DNA from 2 places in the Pseudoduganella sp. UC29_71 genome. Region 1 is predicted to be linked to the other one. Evidence: predicted binding sites of a transcription regulator. Region 1 holds the regulator's gene; the other holds the start of a gene.
The links. The regulator sigma-54, encoded in region 1, starts transcription at its own class of promoters, with help from an activator protein. The targets are predictions, from matches to a motif close to TGGCANGNAANCTGCTTT.
Positions count from the first base shown of each region.

Region 1 (7,368 bases):
CCTGAACGAGCCGGATTACATCATCGAGCGCTTCAGCGTGGTGCGCATGACCAAGGACGGCAAGCCGAGCTACATCGTGGCCGGCGACAAGCTGGTGCACCGCCCGATCGACGACGCGTCCGAGATCGACAAGCCGGTGGTGCGCAATTTGAGCAGCACCCATCCGCCGATGGACATGACGGCGGAGCGCGCGCGCGTGGACGAGAACAACACGCGCGTGCAGTTGAAGGGCAACGTGAAGATAGACCGCGCGGCGCAGGGCAAGAGCCCGGCGATGCAGATGACGACGCAGGCGCTCACCGTCTACCCGGACGAGGACCGCATGCAAACCGACCAGCCGGTGCAGATCGTGCAGGGCGGCGCCACGGCGACCGGCACCGGCATGAAGGCCAACAACGCCACGCGCCAGGTGCAGTTGCTGGGCCGCGGCACGATCGTGTATCCGCCCCGAAACGCGCCCGCCAAGACCAAACAAGAAAATGGATAAACGATGAAAAAAATTCTGATCTCGGCCCTGCTGCTGTGCGCAGCCGGGCTGGCCCAGGCTGAAAAGGCCGACTCCTACAAGCCCACCGAAATCAAGTTCGACCAGGTGGACGTGGACGACGTGAAGCAGATCCGCACCTTTACCGGCAACGTGATCCTCACGCGCGGCACGCTGCTGATGAAGTCATCGAAAGCGGTGGTCACGCAGGACCCGGAAGGCTACCAGTACGTCACCCTGACCAGCGTGCCCGGCACGCCGGCCACCTTCCGCCAGAAGCGCGACGGCGAGGGCGACCAGTGGGTCGAGGGCGAAGCCGAACGCATCGAGTACGACGGCAAGATCGAGCTGGTCAAGCTGTTCAACAAGGCCAAGGTGCGCCGCCTGGAAGGCAGCAAGCCCAGCGACGAAGTGCAGGGCGAGTTCATCTATTACGACAGCCGCAAGGAATTCTTCAGCGTGAAAAACAGCGCGACCGGCGAGAGCAAGCCGGGCGGCGGCCGCGGCACCATGGTGATCCAGCCGTCCACCAAGCGCCCGCCGCCGGACGCGCCGGCGCAGCAACCGCCAGCGGGGAAATGACGATGGCCGAAGCAACGCAGATAACGCAGAACATGGACGGCTGCACCAGCACCCTGGTGGTGCGCGGCCTGCAGAAAACCTACGGCAAGCGCCAGGTGGTGCACGACGTGTCGCTGCAGGTCGAATGCGGCGAAGTGGTGGGCCTGCTGGGGCCTAACGGCGCCGGCAAGACCACCTCCTTCTACATGATCGTGGGCCTGGTGCCGTCCGACGCGGGCAGCATCGATATCGCCGGCGTGGACGTGTCCAGCATGCCGATACACCAGCGCGCCACGCTGGGCCTGTCCTACCTGCCGCAGGAAGCGTCGGTGTTCCGCAAGCTGACGGTGGAGGAGAACATCCGCGCCGTGCTGGAGATCCAGAAGGTCAACGGCAAAACGCTGAGCAAGGCCGAGATCGACGAACGCCTGGACCGCCTGCTGGCCGACCTGCAGATCGAGAAGCTGCGCGAGAACCAGGCGCTGTCGCTGTCGGGCGGCGAGCGCCGCCGGGTGGAGATCGCGCGCGCGCTGGCCACCAATCCGCGCTTCGTGCTGCTGGACGAGCCGTTCGCCGGCGTGGACCCGATCGCCGTGATCGAGATCCAGCGCATCGTGCGCTTCCTCAAGGAGCGCGGCATCGGCGTGCTGATTACCGACCACAACGTGCGCGAGACGCTGGGCATCTGCGACCGCGCCTATATCATCAACCAGGGCAGCGTGCTGGCGTCCGGCCGTCCGGACGACATCATCGCCGACGAATCGGTGCGGCGCGTCTACCTGGGCGAACACTTCCGCATGTAAGACGCCATGAAACAGTCACTGCAACTCCGCACCTCTCAGCACCTGGCGCTGACGCCGCAGCTGCAGCAATCGATCCGGTTGCTGCAGTTGTCCACGCTGGAGCTGCACCAGGAACTGGAACAGCTGCTGGGCGAGAACCCCTTGCTGGAGCGGCTGGACGACCCGCTGGACCGCTCGCTGCGCCTGCTGAGCGACGGCGCCATCAACCAGACCCAGCCTAACGGCGCGGACGCTTCTCCGGCCGAGGTCGGCGCGCCCGCGCAGGACAGCGCCCCGGCCGCCGAGGGCGATCCCTTCGAGGGCGCCACCGGCGAAGGCGACAGCGCCAGCGGCGCCGAAGCCGACACCGACTGGAGCGACGCCGGCCGCAGCAAGGCGCCGGACGACGACGATGCGCGCCCGCAGCTCGAAGCGAGCCACTGCACCTTGCGCGAACACCTGATGGAGCAGATGCGCGTGACCGTGCAGGAGCCGCGCGACCGCGTGCTGATGGAACTGATCATCGACGCGCTGGACGAGAACGGCTACCTGGAAGAGCCGCTGGAGGAAATCCACGCGCGCCTGCCGCAAGAGGCGGACGTGGAGCTGGAAGAACTGCAGACGGCGCTGACCCTGCTGCAAAGTTTCGACCCCATCGGCGTGGGCGCGCGCAGCGCCTCCGAGTGCCTGGCGCTGCAGATCAAGCGCATGCCCGGCGTGCCCTTGGTGACGCGCCGCATGGCTGTCTGCATCGTGGAAAAGCACCTGGCCTGGTTCGCGCAGCGCGAGTTCAACAAGCTGAAAAAAGCCCTCGATTGCGACGACGAAGACTTGCGCGAAGCGCAGGCGGTGATCCGCCAGTGCAATCCGCATCCGGGCGCCGAGTTCGCTTCCGACGTGTCCGACTACGTGGTGCCGGACGTGATCGTGAAGAAGGCGCGCAATGGCTGGCAGGTCACGCTGAACAACGACGTGATGCCGCGCCTGCGCGTGAACGCGCTGTACGCCAACATGCTCAAGCAGGGCAAAGGCGAAACCGCGATGGGTGCGCAGCTGCAGGAAGCGAAGTGGCTGATCAAGAATATGCGCCAGCGTTTCGACACGATACTGCGCGTCGCACAAGCGATAGTAGAAAGACAAAAGAACTTTTTCAGCCATGGCGCGGTTGCCATGAGACCCCTTGTGTTGCGTGAAATTGCTGATACACTGGGACTACACGAGAGCACTATTTCTCGCGTAACAACTCAGAAATACATGCTGACTCCGCATGGGATGTTTGAGTTGAAATATTTCTTTGGCAGTCACGTCGCCACCGAAGCAGGAGGAGAAGCATCCTCGACGGCGATACGGGCGCTGATTGTGCAATTGACAGGAGCTGAAGACCCGAAAAATCCTTTATCCGACAGTAAGATTGCGGACATGCTGGGTGAACAGGGCATGGTAATTGCGCGACGGACTGTTGCCAAATATCGCGAAGCCTTGAAAATCCCTCCGGTAAGTCTGCGTAAAGCTTTGTAGTTTTACTTGGGTTCCCCTGCGCTCCAATAACATTCGACAGCGTACGAGCCCTTATCTTTAGGAGTGTGTATGAATCTCACCATCAGTGGACATCATCTCGAAGTGACCCCCGCCATCCGTGAATACGTGCAGAACAAGCTGGAACGGGTCAAACGCCACTTCGATCAAGTTATTGATATTGCTGTCATCCTGACTGTAGATAACCTCACCGAGAAAGAGAAAAGGCAGAAAGCGGAGATCAATCTGCGAATGTCCGGCAAGACCGTGTACGTGGAAAGCCTGTCGCAAGACCTGTACGCTGCCATCGATACGCTGGTCGACAAACTGGACCGCCAAGTCATGAAATACAAGTCGAAAGTGCAGGAGCATGGCCACGCGGCCATCAAACACCTCCCCGACACTTACGAACCCGCCGCCACCGCATAATACGGTCACCGGCACTCCAACAAAGGGCGCATCTGGCGCCCTTTTTTGCGCCCGCGCTAAAATGGAGCTCTAACAATCATAGAGACATCCAGCATGAGCGAGCACGTCCTGACCACGGTTGCCAACGGCACCGGCTTCATCACCCTCGACCGCCCCAAGGCGCTCAATTCCCTCTCCCTCGGCATGGTGCGCAGCCTGACGGCCGCACTGATGGCCTGGCGCAACGACAGCGCCGTAGCCGCCGTGGTGATCCGCAGCAGCAGCGAAAAAGCACTGTGCGCCGGCGGCGACATCCGCTTCTTCCACGAAGTGGGCACGGCCACGCCGCAGGGCGGCAGCGCGCTGCTGGAGGATTTCTTCACCGAAGAATACGCGCTCAACCACCTGATCCACTATTACGCTAAACCGTATATCGCATTAATGGACGGCGTGGTGATGGGCGGCGGCATGGGCATCTCGCAGGGCGGCCCCGGCTGCGGCGTGCGCATTGTGACGGACCGCACCAAGATGGCCATGCCGGAAGTAAACATCGGCCTGTTCCCGGACGTGGGCGGGAGCCATTTCCTGTCGCACGCGCCCGGCAGCCTGGGGCGCTACCTGGGCCTGACCGGCCTGACCGTGGGCGCGGCGGACGCGCTCTACGTCGGCCTGGCGGACCACTACGTGCCGACCGATGCCTGGGAAGCGCTGCGCGACTTGCTGGAGGCGGTGCCGGGCGGCGAGCTGCGCGACGCGATTGAAGCCTATAGCGCGCGGTTCCGGGCCGGCCCCGGCGTGCTGGAGACCGAGCGCGCCACCATCGAGCGCCATTTCGCGCTGGACAGCGTGGCGGACATCATGGCCTCGCTGGCCGGTGACGAGAATGTGTTTGCGCAGAAGGCGCTGCAGGCCATGCAGACGCGCTCGCCGCTGATGATGTGCGTGACGCTGGAGCTGTTGAGGCGCGGCGCCGCGCTGGACGTGGCGGACTGCCTGCGCATGGAGCGCAACCTGGTGCGGCGCAATTTCGAACATGGGGAAGTGCTGGAAGGCGTGCGCGCGCTGGTGATCGATAAGGACAATGCGCCGAATTGGTCGCCAGGGACGCTGGAGGAGGTGACGCCGGAGATGGTGGCGGCGTTCTTCGCGCCGCCGTGGCCGGCGCACGCGCATCCGCTGCGGCACCTGTGATGGTGGGTTACGCGCGTCCCGCGCTAACCCGCCCTACGTGAACCGTCGAACCGTCGAAACCGTCGAACCGTAGGGCGGGTTAGGCGAACGCCGTAACCCGCCGATCACGACTGCTCGCGGTGGCGCAGGACAACCTGTTCGGTCGGGTGGAAATGCCGCGCCAGGCGCTCGGCCATATACACCGAGCGGTGCTGGCCGCCCGTGCAACCCACCGCCACCGTCAGGTAGCTGCGGTTATCGGTCTTGAACGACGGCAGCCACTTGGCCACGAAATCGCGGATGTCCTTGAACATCTCGTCCGCGCTCGGCTGCGCATCCAGAAAGGCGATCACCGGCGCATCGCGGCCCGTCATCGGACGCAGCGCCAGGTCGTAATACGGGTTCGGGATCGCGCGCACATCAAACACAAAGTCCGCATCCAGCGGCACGCCCACCTTGAAGGCAAACGATTCAAAGAACAGCGTCAGCGGCGCGTTTTCGCTCTGCACCAGATCCTTGATCCAGGCACGCAGCTTGTTGGCGCTCAGTTCCGACGTATCGATCACGTGGCCCAGCTGCTCGATGGCCGACAGCCGCTCGCGTTCCTCCGAAATGCATTCGATCAACGTGCGGCGCGCGGCCGGGTTCTGCCCCGGCTTCAGTTCGTGCGACAGCGGATGGCTGCGGCGCGTCTCCGAGAAGCGCGCCACCAGCGAATGGGTGTTCGCCGTCAGGTACATGATCTTCACGTCGTGGCCCTGCTGGCGCAAGGCCTGCACGGCGTCCGGCAGGCTGGTAAGCGACTCGGCGCTGCGCGCATCGACCGCCACGGCCAGCGCTTGCGTGCCTTCGTCGGTCAGTTGCGACACCAGCTGCGACAGCAAGGCCGGCGGCAGATTGTCCACGCAATAATAGCCCGTGTCCTCGAGGACGTTGAGGGCGACGGATTTTCCGGAGCCGGAGATGCCGGTAATGAGAACGATACGCATAGCTAAAGATGATACATCAAGACTACGCGATAGGTGCGTTAGCGAACATATCAAAGCTGTAGGGCGGGTTAGCGCAGCGTCACCCGCCGTGCCTGCGTCGCGTTGCGGCTAATCCCCGCTCATGGCCTGCCGTTGGCGTTCCATGAATTCCTGCAGCGTATCGATGCCGCGCAGTTGCAGGATAGTGTTGCGCACCGCCGCTTCCAGCAGCACCGCGATGTTGCGGCCGGCCGCCACCGGGATCACCACCTTGCGGATCGGCAGCCCCAGCACGTCCTCGGTGGGGAACTGGAACGGCAGGCGCTCCACTTCCTCTTCCAGCGCCGAGCGCCGCACCAGGTGCACGATCAGCTTGAGCCGCATCTTGCGCCGCACGGCCGTCTCGCCAAAGATGGCCTTGATGTCCAGCAGCCCCAGCCCGCGCACTTCCAGCAGGTTCTGCAGCAGCGCGGGGCAGCGGCCCTCGATCATATTGGGCGCGATGCGCGCGAACTCCACCGCATCGTCGGCCACCAGGCCGTGCGAGCGCGAAATCAGTTCCAGGCCCAGTTCCGACTTGCCCAGACCCGAATCGCCGGTGATCAGCACGCCCACGCCCAGCACGTCCATGAACACGCCATGCATGATGATGCGCTGCGCCAGCTTCTTCGACAGGTACACGCGCAGGAAGTCGATCACCTGCGCCGCCGGCAGCGGCGTGGAAAACAGCGGAATGTTCTTTTCGTCGCAGATGGCCAGGATGTCGGGCGGCGTTTCCAGGCCTTGCGCGATGATCAGCGCAGGCGGGCCGCCAGCGATCAGTTCGCTGATGACGTGCGCGCGCGTGAGCGACTTGAGGCGCTGGTAGTAATTGATTTCCTGGTGCCCGAACACTTGGATGCGGCCCGGGTGGATGGTGTTCAGGTGGCCAACCTGGTCGGCCGCCGAGGCCACATCGCCCGAGATCAGGCGCTCGCCGCCGGGGAAGCCGGCGAACCAGCCGAGCTGCAACGTTTCACGATTATCGTCGTACAGGCGTTGTATCGTCAGGGGCGTTTGCAGCATGGCTTATCTATTCAGGGTGGCAGACGCCTTAGTGTAACCTGCTTTTAACCTGCAGCTTGCAAGCTGGGTTGCCAATTCACGATGCGGCTGTACACCGACTGCGGGTCCGGATCGCTGGCCAGCGCGATGCGGAAGCCGTCGTCCGAGAACATTTCGGCGATCTCCGACAGGATTTCCAGATGCTGCTGCGTCACGTGGTCCGGAATCAGCAGGAAGAACAGCAGGCTGACCGGCTTGCCGTCCGGCGACTCGAACGGAATCGGCTCGGCCAGGCGCACGAAGGCCGCCAGCGGCGACTTCAGGCTCTTCATGCCCTTGATGCGCCCGTGCGGCACGGCCACGCCGTGGCCCAGGCCCGTGGAGCCCAGGCGCTCGCGCGCGAACAGGTTGTCCGACACGGTGGAGCGGGCGATAC
Region 1 covers NZ_CP170549.1:6,607,501-6,614,868, forward strand. The annotation lists gene lptC (LPS export ABC transporter periplasmic protein LptC) at 1-487, shown strand, start outside; gene lptA (lipopolysaccharide transport periplasmic protein LptA) at 491-1,066, shown strand; gene lptB (LPS export ABC transporter ATP-binding protein) at 1,069-1,848, shown strand; gene ACFJI2_RS29555 (RNA polymerase factor sigma-54) at 1,855-3,345, shown strand; gene hpf (ribosome hibernation-promoting factor, HPF/YfiA family) at 3,415-3,771, shown strand; gene ACFJI2_RS29565 (enoyl-CoA hydratase/isomerase family protein) at 3,865-4,941, shown strand; gene rapZ (RNase adapter RapZ) at 5,046-5,909, opposite strand; gene hprK (HPr(Ser) kinase/phosphatase) at 6,018-6,953, opposite strand; gene ACFJI2_RS29580 (PTS sugar transporter subunit IIA) at 6,998-7,368, opposite strand, start outside.

Region 2 (7,368 bases), 3.2 Mb from region 1:
GGCGCGTCGCCGCACTCCAGGGCGCGGGCGAAGTCCGGCTGCCCGCCGTGCTGGAAAGCGCGGTAGAAGCCGTTGATGCGGGACATGGCGCTGCCCTTGCCCTGGCGCGCCGCCAGCGCGTAGACGTAGGCGGGCAGGCCGCACCTGTATTCCAGGCGGTTGCCGCCGATCTGGCGCGGTGTCAGCGCGCGCCAGCTGTTCGGTTCGCTGTACAGGATGCAGTTGGCCAGCGCGTCGTCCAGTTCCTCGGCGGCTTGCGCGGGCGTGAGCCAGCCGTAGTGGATAGACGTCATCCAGCGCAGGAATTCGCCGCCGCCTTCGTGGATCAGGCGCCCGTCGGGATAATTGTCGACCGCGTCGCGCAACTGGAAGCGGTGGCTGAATTCGTGGGCCACCAGCAGCGTGGCCTTGGCCTGATCGGCAGCGGACGGCTGGCGTGGCCAGTTGTACAGCGCCAGGCGCAGCACGTCGCTGGCGTCGCCGCCGACGTTGGTGCCGCCAGGCGCCGAGGCCGCCACCGCGGCCACCAGCGGGCGCCTGAAGCTGGCGTCCGGCAGCTCGCTGCGCAGGTAGCGCACGGTGCCGTCGGCTACCGCCTGGATGGTGGCGACCGTGACGGCAGGCAAGCGCGGGTCGAAGAAATTGGGCGGTTCGGTGCTGGGCGGCAGCGAGGCGGTGAACAGCAGGGCGGCGCTGTCGCCGTCCAGCCGGGTGTCCACCTTGTCCGCGTAGGCCTGGCCATTGACGGCGATGCCGGGCGCGGCCAGGCTGTACCGGACCGTGCCGCAGGTCTCTGCGACGGCATAGTTCGACATGTGCGCGTACATGCCCTGGCCCAGCGGGAAGGCGGCCGGGTAGCCCATCTGGCGCGAGGCGGCGGGGACGCGGAAGCGCAGCGTCGAGCAGGCGCCATTGCTGCGGGTGAGCTGGTCGGCGCCGGCTGCGCCGCAGTCGTCCTGCGCTTGCCAGCTGGCGCGCGTGTTGAGTCCGGCCTCGCCGTTTTTCAGGAATGCCACGCTGTTGCATGCCGCAGGCAAGGCGTAGCTCACTTCCAGCGTATCGGCGGACAGCAGCTTTAGTTGGACATCAACCTCGGCCGCGTGCGCGGCCGGGGCCAGCAAAAGGAGCAGAAAATGTAGTCGCCGCATGGGATTTCGCCGAAAAAAGTTAACCAGCAGATAATATCATGTTGGCAACGACGTCAACGACGTCAACGATGGAAACATGGCAACGCTGCTGCTAGTCGCGCCAGAAGCGGTCGAACAGCGGCTTGACGCTGATGCCGTGCACGGCGATGGACAGCATGATGACCACCAGCGTGATGTCGATCAGGTCACGCGCCAGGGGCTGGGGCAGGCCGTGGTTGATGGCGTACATCAGGTAATACACGGAGCCGATGCCGCGCACGCCGAACCACGCGCTGATGCCGCGCACCCGCCCGCGCACCGTGGAGCGCGCCAGCCCCAGGTAGACGCTCAGCGGGCGCGCCAGCGCGAACAGGAACAGCGCCGTGCTCCAGGCGCGCCAGTCCCAGGCTTGCGCCGTCACCGCGCCGCCCAGCAGCAGCACCAGCGTCAGTTCGGACAGGCGCTCCAGGTGCTCCTTGAAGATCAGCGATTCGCCGCTGACGGTCAGCGGCGCCTCCGCTGGCTGCGGCGCACCGGCTTCCGGCTGCGGGGACGGCGCGGGCGCGGGCGCCGCCGACCCTGTCCCGGCTGGCGCGCCGTGGCCTGCCGCGCTGTGGCTTGCCGCGTGCGCGGTGACGGGGGCCTTCAGCAGGCCGTGCCTGTCCTTGGGCACGCCCGCCAGCACCAGTTCGGTCTGGCGCAGCGCCACGCCGGCGAAGAACACGGCCAGGAATCCCCAGGCGTGCAGCCACACGCTGACGCCGTAGACCACCGCGATCAGGCCCAGCCCCACCAGGTCGTCCAGCACTTCGTGCTTCGGGTCCTGGCCGCGCAGCGCCCAGCCCAGCCGGGCCAGCGCCGCGCCGCCCGCGATGCCGATGGCCACCGCGCCAGCCGTGCCCCACGCCACGTCAAGCAAGGCCCAGCGCCAGCCGAACTCGCCCAGCTCGTGCAGGCCGAGCAGGCCCAGTCCCAGCATCACGAAAGGGAAGGCGCTGCCGTCGTTCATGCCCGCTTCGCAGGTGAGGGCGAAGCGCAGCTGGTCGCGGTCGCCCGCGTGACGCACCTGCACGTCGGTGGCCAGCACCGGGTCGGTGGGCGCGAGGATGGCGCCCAGCAGCACCGCCGCGCCGAGCGGCAGGCCCAGCACCAGCGTGCCGAAGGCCGTCATCAGGCCGACCGAAATGCTCATCGACAGCCACGCCAGCCGCAGCGACGGCGCCCAGCGCGCCAGAGAAAACGGCACCGGCATTTTCACGCCGGCGGAAAACAGCGAGATCAGCACCGCCAGTTCCGTCAGCACTTCCAGGATGCCTGCCTCGGCATAAGGATCGACGGCGAACACGCCGATGAAGGCCGGCCCCAGCGCCAGCCCCACGCCCAGATAGACGATGGCCGACGTTACCGGCAGCTTGGCCAGCGTGGTGGCGGCCAGCCCGCGCGCAAGCATCAGGCAGCCGATGAGGATGAACCAGAGAGTGGTACTCATGCTTATGCAATATACGCTGTGCCTTGCTGCAACGGCGCGGCGTTGCCGGGGAGGCGCGCGCCAGCCCCGGCTGCTAACGCTACCGCCGCAGAAGCCGCGTGACGCAATGCGCCAACTTGGTGCATTTGAGCCGACTTGGTGCGGCTCGCGCGAGATCGTTTGGCCAAATCTCACACCTGTGCTGGCACGCTACTTGCTCAATGCATGTTCAGCACATGACGAGACGAAGCCACTGCATGCCCGATACCGCCGCCAGCGCACGCCCAATATATAGCGCTACCAGCCCGTTCCCCGCCGCCATGCCGGCCGGGGAGGGCGCCGTGCGCGCGCATCCGGCCTGGCATGCCAGCCTGGCGCTCGGTTTTGTGGACGACGGCGGCACCACGCGCCTGGTCGAGCGCCGCCACAGCGGCCCGCTGCGCGTGCAAAAGCCGCTCTATCCGGAAGGCGGCGCGGTGTGCCACGCCATTATCGTCCACCCGCCCGGCGGCGTGGTGGGCGGCGACCAGCTGGCGCTGAGCGCCACGGTGGGCGAGGGCGCGCGCGCCTTCCTCACCACGCCCGGCGCGGCCAAGTGGTACAAGGCCAACGGCAAGGTGTCGCGCCAGACCGTGCGCCTGCACGCCGGCGCCGGCGCCGCCATCGAATGGCTGCCGCAGGAAACCATCTTCTTCGACGACGCCCACGTGGAGCTGGAGCAGGACATCACGCTGGAGGCGGGCGCCAGCTACATCGGCTGCGAAATCCTGTGCATGGGCCGGCGCGCGTCCGGCGAGAGCTTCCGCAGCGGCCGCGTGGTGCAGCGTACCCGCATTCGCCATGGCGGCCGCCTGCTGTGGTGGGACCAGGGCGCCCTGACGCCGCACGGCATCGCCAGCCCGCTCGGCATGGATGGCCGCAGCGTGTGCGCCACCCTGCTCGCGGTGGGCGCCGCGCTGCCGGCCGCCGTGCTGGCGCAGATCCGCAGCGACGGCGCTGCCGCCGCAGCCGCCGATGCCTCAGGCATGTTCGGCGCCACCCAACTGAAAGGCCTGCTGGTCGTGCGCCATCTCGGCGACGACAGCGAGGCTGCCCGAGAAATCATGCTGGCCGCCTGGCGCACCTTGCGGCCGCACCTGCTGGGCCGCGCACCGTTCGATCCGCGCAGCTGGCGCACCTAGGACTGACCATGGACCTGACCCCACGCGAAAAAGACAAGCTGCTGATCTTCACCGCCGCCCTGCTGGCCGAGCGCCGCCGCGCGCGCGGCCTGAAACTGAATTATCCGGAAGCGGTGGCGCTGATCAGCGCCGCCATCATGGAAGGCGCGCGCGACGGCCGCAGCGTGGCCGAACTCATGTCGGACGGCGCGCACATCCTCACGCGCGCCGACGTGATGGAGGGCGTGCCCGAGATGATCCCGGACATCCAGGTCGAAGCCACATTCCCCGACGGCTCCAAGCTCGTCACCGTACACCACCCCATACCCTGATCCCCGAAGGAGCACATCATGATCCCTGGTGAATTCATGCTCGAAGAAGGCGAGATCGGCCTTAACCAAGGCCGCGAAACCGTCACCGTCGTCGTCGCCAACCGCGGCGACCGTCCCATCCAGGTCGGTTCGCATTTCCACTTTTTCGAAGTCAACCCGGCGCTGTCGTTCGAGCGCTGGAAAGCCTACGGCATGCGCCTGAACATCGCCGCCGGCACCGCCGTGCGCTTCGAGCCTGGCCAGGCCCGCACCGTCGAACTGGTGAAGCTGGGCGGCGACCGCGTGGTGCATGGCTTTAACGGCGCCGTCAACGGCAAGCTGTCCGACACGCTGCCGAAAGACTGAGCCATGGCCACCATCCCGCGCGCCGCCTATGCCGAGATGTACGGCCCCACCACCGGGGACCGCATCCGCCTGGCCGACACCGAACTGTTTATCGAGATCGAACACGATTACGCCATCCATGGCGAGGAAGTGAAATTCGGCGGCGGCAAAGTGATCCGCGACGGCATGGGCCAGTCGCAGCGCGCCCACGCCGACGTGATGGACACCGTCATCACCAATGCCGTCATCCTCGACCATTGGGGCATCGTGAAGGCCGACATCGGCCTGAAGAACGGCCTGATCGCCGCCATCGGCAAGGCTGGCAATCCCGACATCCAGCCCGGCGTCACCATGGCCATCGGCGCGGCCACCGAGATCATTGCCGGCGAAGGGCTGATCGTCACCGCCGGCGGCATCGATTCGCACATCCACTTCATCTGCCCGCAGCAGATCGAGGAAGCGCTGATGAGCGGCGTGACCACCATGCTGGGCGGCGGCACCGGCCCGGCGGTCGGCACCGCAGCCACCACCTGCACGCCCGGCCCGTGGCACTTGCACGCCATGCTGAGCGCGGCCGACGCCTTCCCCATGAACCTGGGTTTCCTCGGCAAGGGCAACGTCAGCCAGCCGTTGCCGCTGGAAGAGCAGATCCGCGCCGGCGCCATCGGGCTCAAGCTGCACGAAGACTGGGGCAGCACCCCGGCCGCCATCGACAACTGCCTGACCGTGGCCGACCGTTTCGACGTGCAGGTGGCCATCCACAGCGACACGCTGAACGAGGGCGGCTTCCTGGAGCACACGCTGGCCGCGTTCAAGGACCGCACCATCCACACCTTCCACACCGAGGGCGCGGGCGGCGGGCATGCGCCCGACATCATCGCGGCGGTGGGGCAGGGCAATGTGCTGCCGTCCTCCACCAACCCGACGCGGCCCTACACCGTCAACACGCTGGACGAGCACCTGGACATGCTGATGGTGTGCCACCACCTCGACCCCGCCATCGCCGAGGACGTGGCCTTCGCCGAATCGCGCATCCGGCGCGAGACCATCGCCGCCGAGGACATCCTGCACGACATCGGCGCCATCTCCATGATGTCGTCCGACTCGCAGGCCATGGGCCGCGTGGGCGAGGTCATCATGCGCACCTGGCAGACCGCGCACAAGATGAAGGTACAGCGCGGCGCGCTGGCCGAGGACAGCGCGCGGCACGACAACTTCCGCGCCAGGCGCTACATCGCCAAGTACACCATCAATCCCGCCATCACGCACGGCATCTCGCACGTGGTCGGCTCGCTGGAAGTGGGCAAGATCGCCGACATCGTGCTGTGGAAGCCGGCCTTCTTCGGCGTCAAGCCGTCGATGATCCTGAAGGGAGGCATGATCGCCGCCGCGCAGATGGGCGACCCCAATGCCTCCATCCCCACGCCGCAGCCGGTGCACTACCGCATGATGTTCGGCGCCTACGGCGGAGGGCTGCGCAAGTCCTTCACTTTTGTGTCGCAGGCCGCGTTCGACGCCGGCATCGGCGGCCAGCTGCGGCTGCAGAAGCAGACCATCGCGGTGAAAGACATGCGCGCGCTGCGCAAGAGCGACATGGTCCACAACGGCGCCACGCCGCACATGGAAGTCGATCCCGAAACCTATGAAGTGCGCGCCGACGGCCAGTTGCTGGTCTGCGAAGCGGCCGCCGTGCTGCCGATGGCGCAGCGCTATTTCCTGTTCTGACGAGGTCCGCATGCTTACCCTCCATACCAAACTGTCCGCCAGCGCAGGCCCCGGCGCGGCCCAACCGTTCGCGCGCCTGGTGCTGCCGTACGAGCTGCGCGAGAAGTGCCGCTTGCGAGCGGTGCTCAGCAATGGCGAAGAAGTGGCCGTCTTCACCGTGCGCGGCACGGTGCTGCGCGACGGCGACCTGCTGGCCGGCGAAGACCGCGGCAAGGTGGTGCAGGTGGTAGCGGCGCGCGAGCCCACCTACAAGGTCACCTGCGCCGACGCCCGCAGCTTGTTGCGCTGCGCCTTCCACCTCGGCAACCGCCACACGCAGGCGCAGGTCGGCGACGGCTTCCTGCGCATCCGCGCCGACGTCGTGCTGAAGGACATGCTGGCGGGCCTGGGCGCCAGCGTGGTGGCGGAAGACGCGCCGTTCGAACCCGAGTCGGGCGCCTACGGCGGCGGCCATGGCCACAGCCACGATGGCCACGGCGGCCACCCGCTCGCGCCCATCCCGCTGCGCCAGAAAATCCACCGCCCCGGAGACAGCGCGCCATGATGCACGCCTCGGCCCTGCTGCACCTGCTGCAGTTCGCCAGTCCGGCCTTGCCGATCGGCGCCTACAGCTATTCGCAGGGCCTGGAAGCCGCGCTGGAATCGGGCGCCGTGCACAACGCCGACACCGCCCGCACCTGGATCGCGCGCCAGCTGCGCGACGTGATGGCGCAATGGGAGGCGCCGGTGTGCTGGCGCCTGATGCGTGCCTTCTCGCAGCGCGACGCGCACGCCGTGGCGCAATGGAGCGAGCGTTTCCTGGCCTCGCGCGACACGGCCGAATTCCGCGCCGAGACGCTGCAGATGGGCTATTCGCTGGCGCGCCTGACGGCCGAACTGGGCATCGCCGACGCAGGCATCGCCGCCATGCTGCCGCCGGAAACCGAACTGGCGCTGCCGGTAGCCTACGCCTGCGGGGTGGCCGCGCTCGATATCCCGCACGAGGAAGCCTTGCTGGCCATGCTGTTCGCCTGGGCCGAGAACCAGGTGCTGGTGTGCGTCAAGTCCGTGCCGCTGGGCCAGGTGGCGGGGCAGCGCATGCTGCTGTCGCTGCGCCCCGAGCTGGAAGCGGCCGCACTGCAGGCGCAGCAGCTGGCCGACGAGGACCTCAGCAACTGGGCGCCCGGCCTGTCGCTGCTGTCGATGCGGCACGAAGTCCAGTACAGCCGTTTATACCGATCTTAAAAGAGGGA
Region 2 covers NZ_CP170549.1:3,364,433-3,371,800, reverse strand. The annotation lists gene ACFJI2_RS14755 (hypothetical protein) at 1-1,148, opposite strand, end outside; gene ACFJI2_RS14750 (cation:proton antiporter) at 1,240-2,616, opposite strand; gene ACFJI2_RS14745 (urease accessory protein UreD) at 2,853-3,776, shown strand; gene ACFJI2_RS14740 (urease subunit gamma) at 3,785-4,087, shown strand; gene ACFJI2_RS14735 (urease subunit beta) at 4,106-4,432, shown strand; gene ureC (urease subunit alpha) at 4,436-6,136, shown strand; gene ureE (urease accessory protein UreE) at 6,147-6,680, shown strand; gene ACFJI2_RS14720 (urease accessory protein UreF) at 6,680-7,360, shown strand.
Region 2: ACFJI2_RS14745 (urease accessory protein UreD) is a predicted target of sigma-54. The motif match lies at 2,799-2,816, and genes of this name have one in related genera.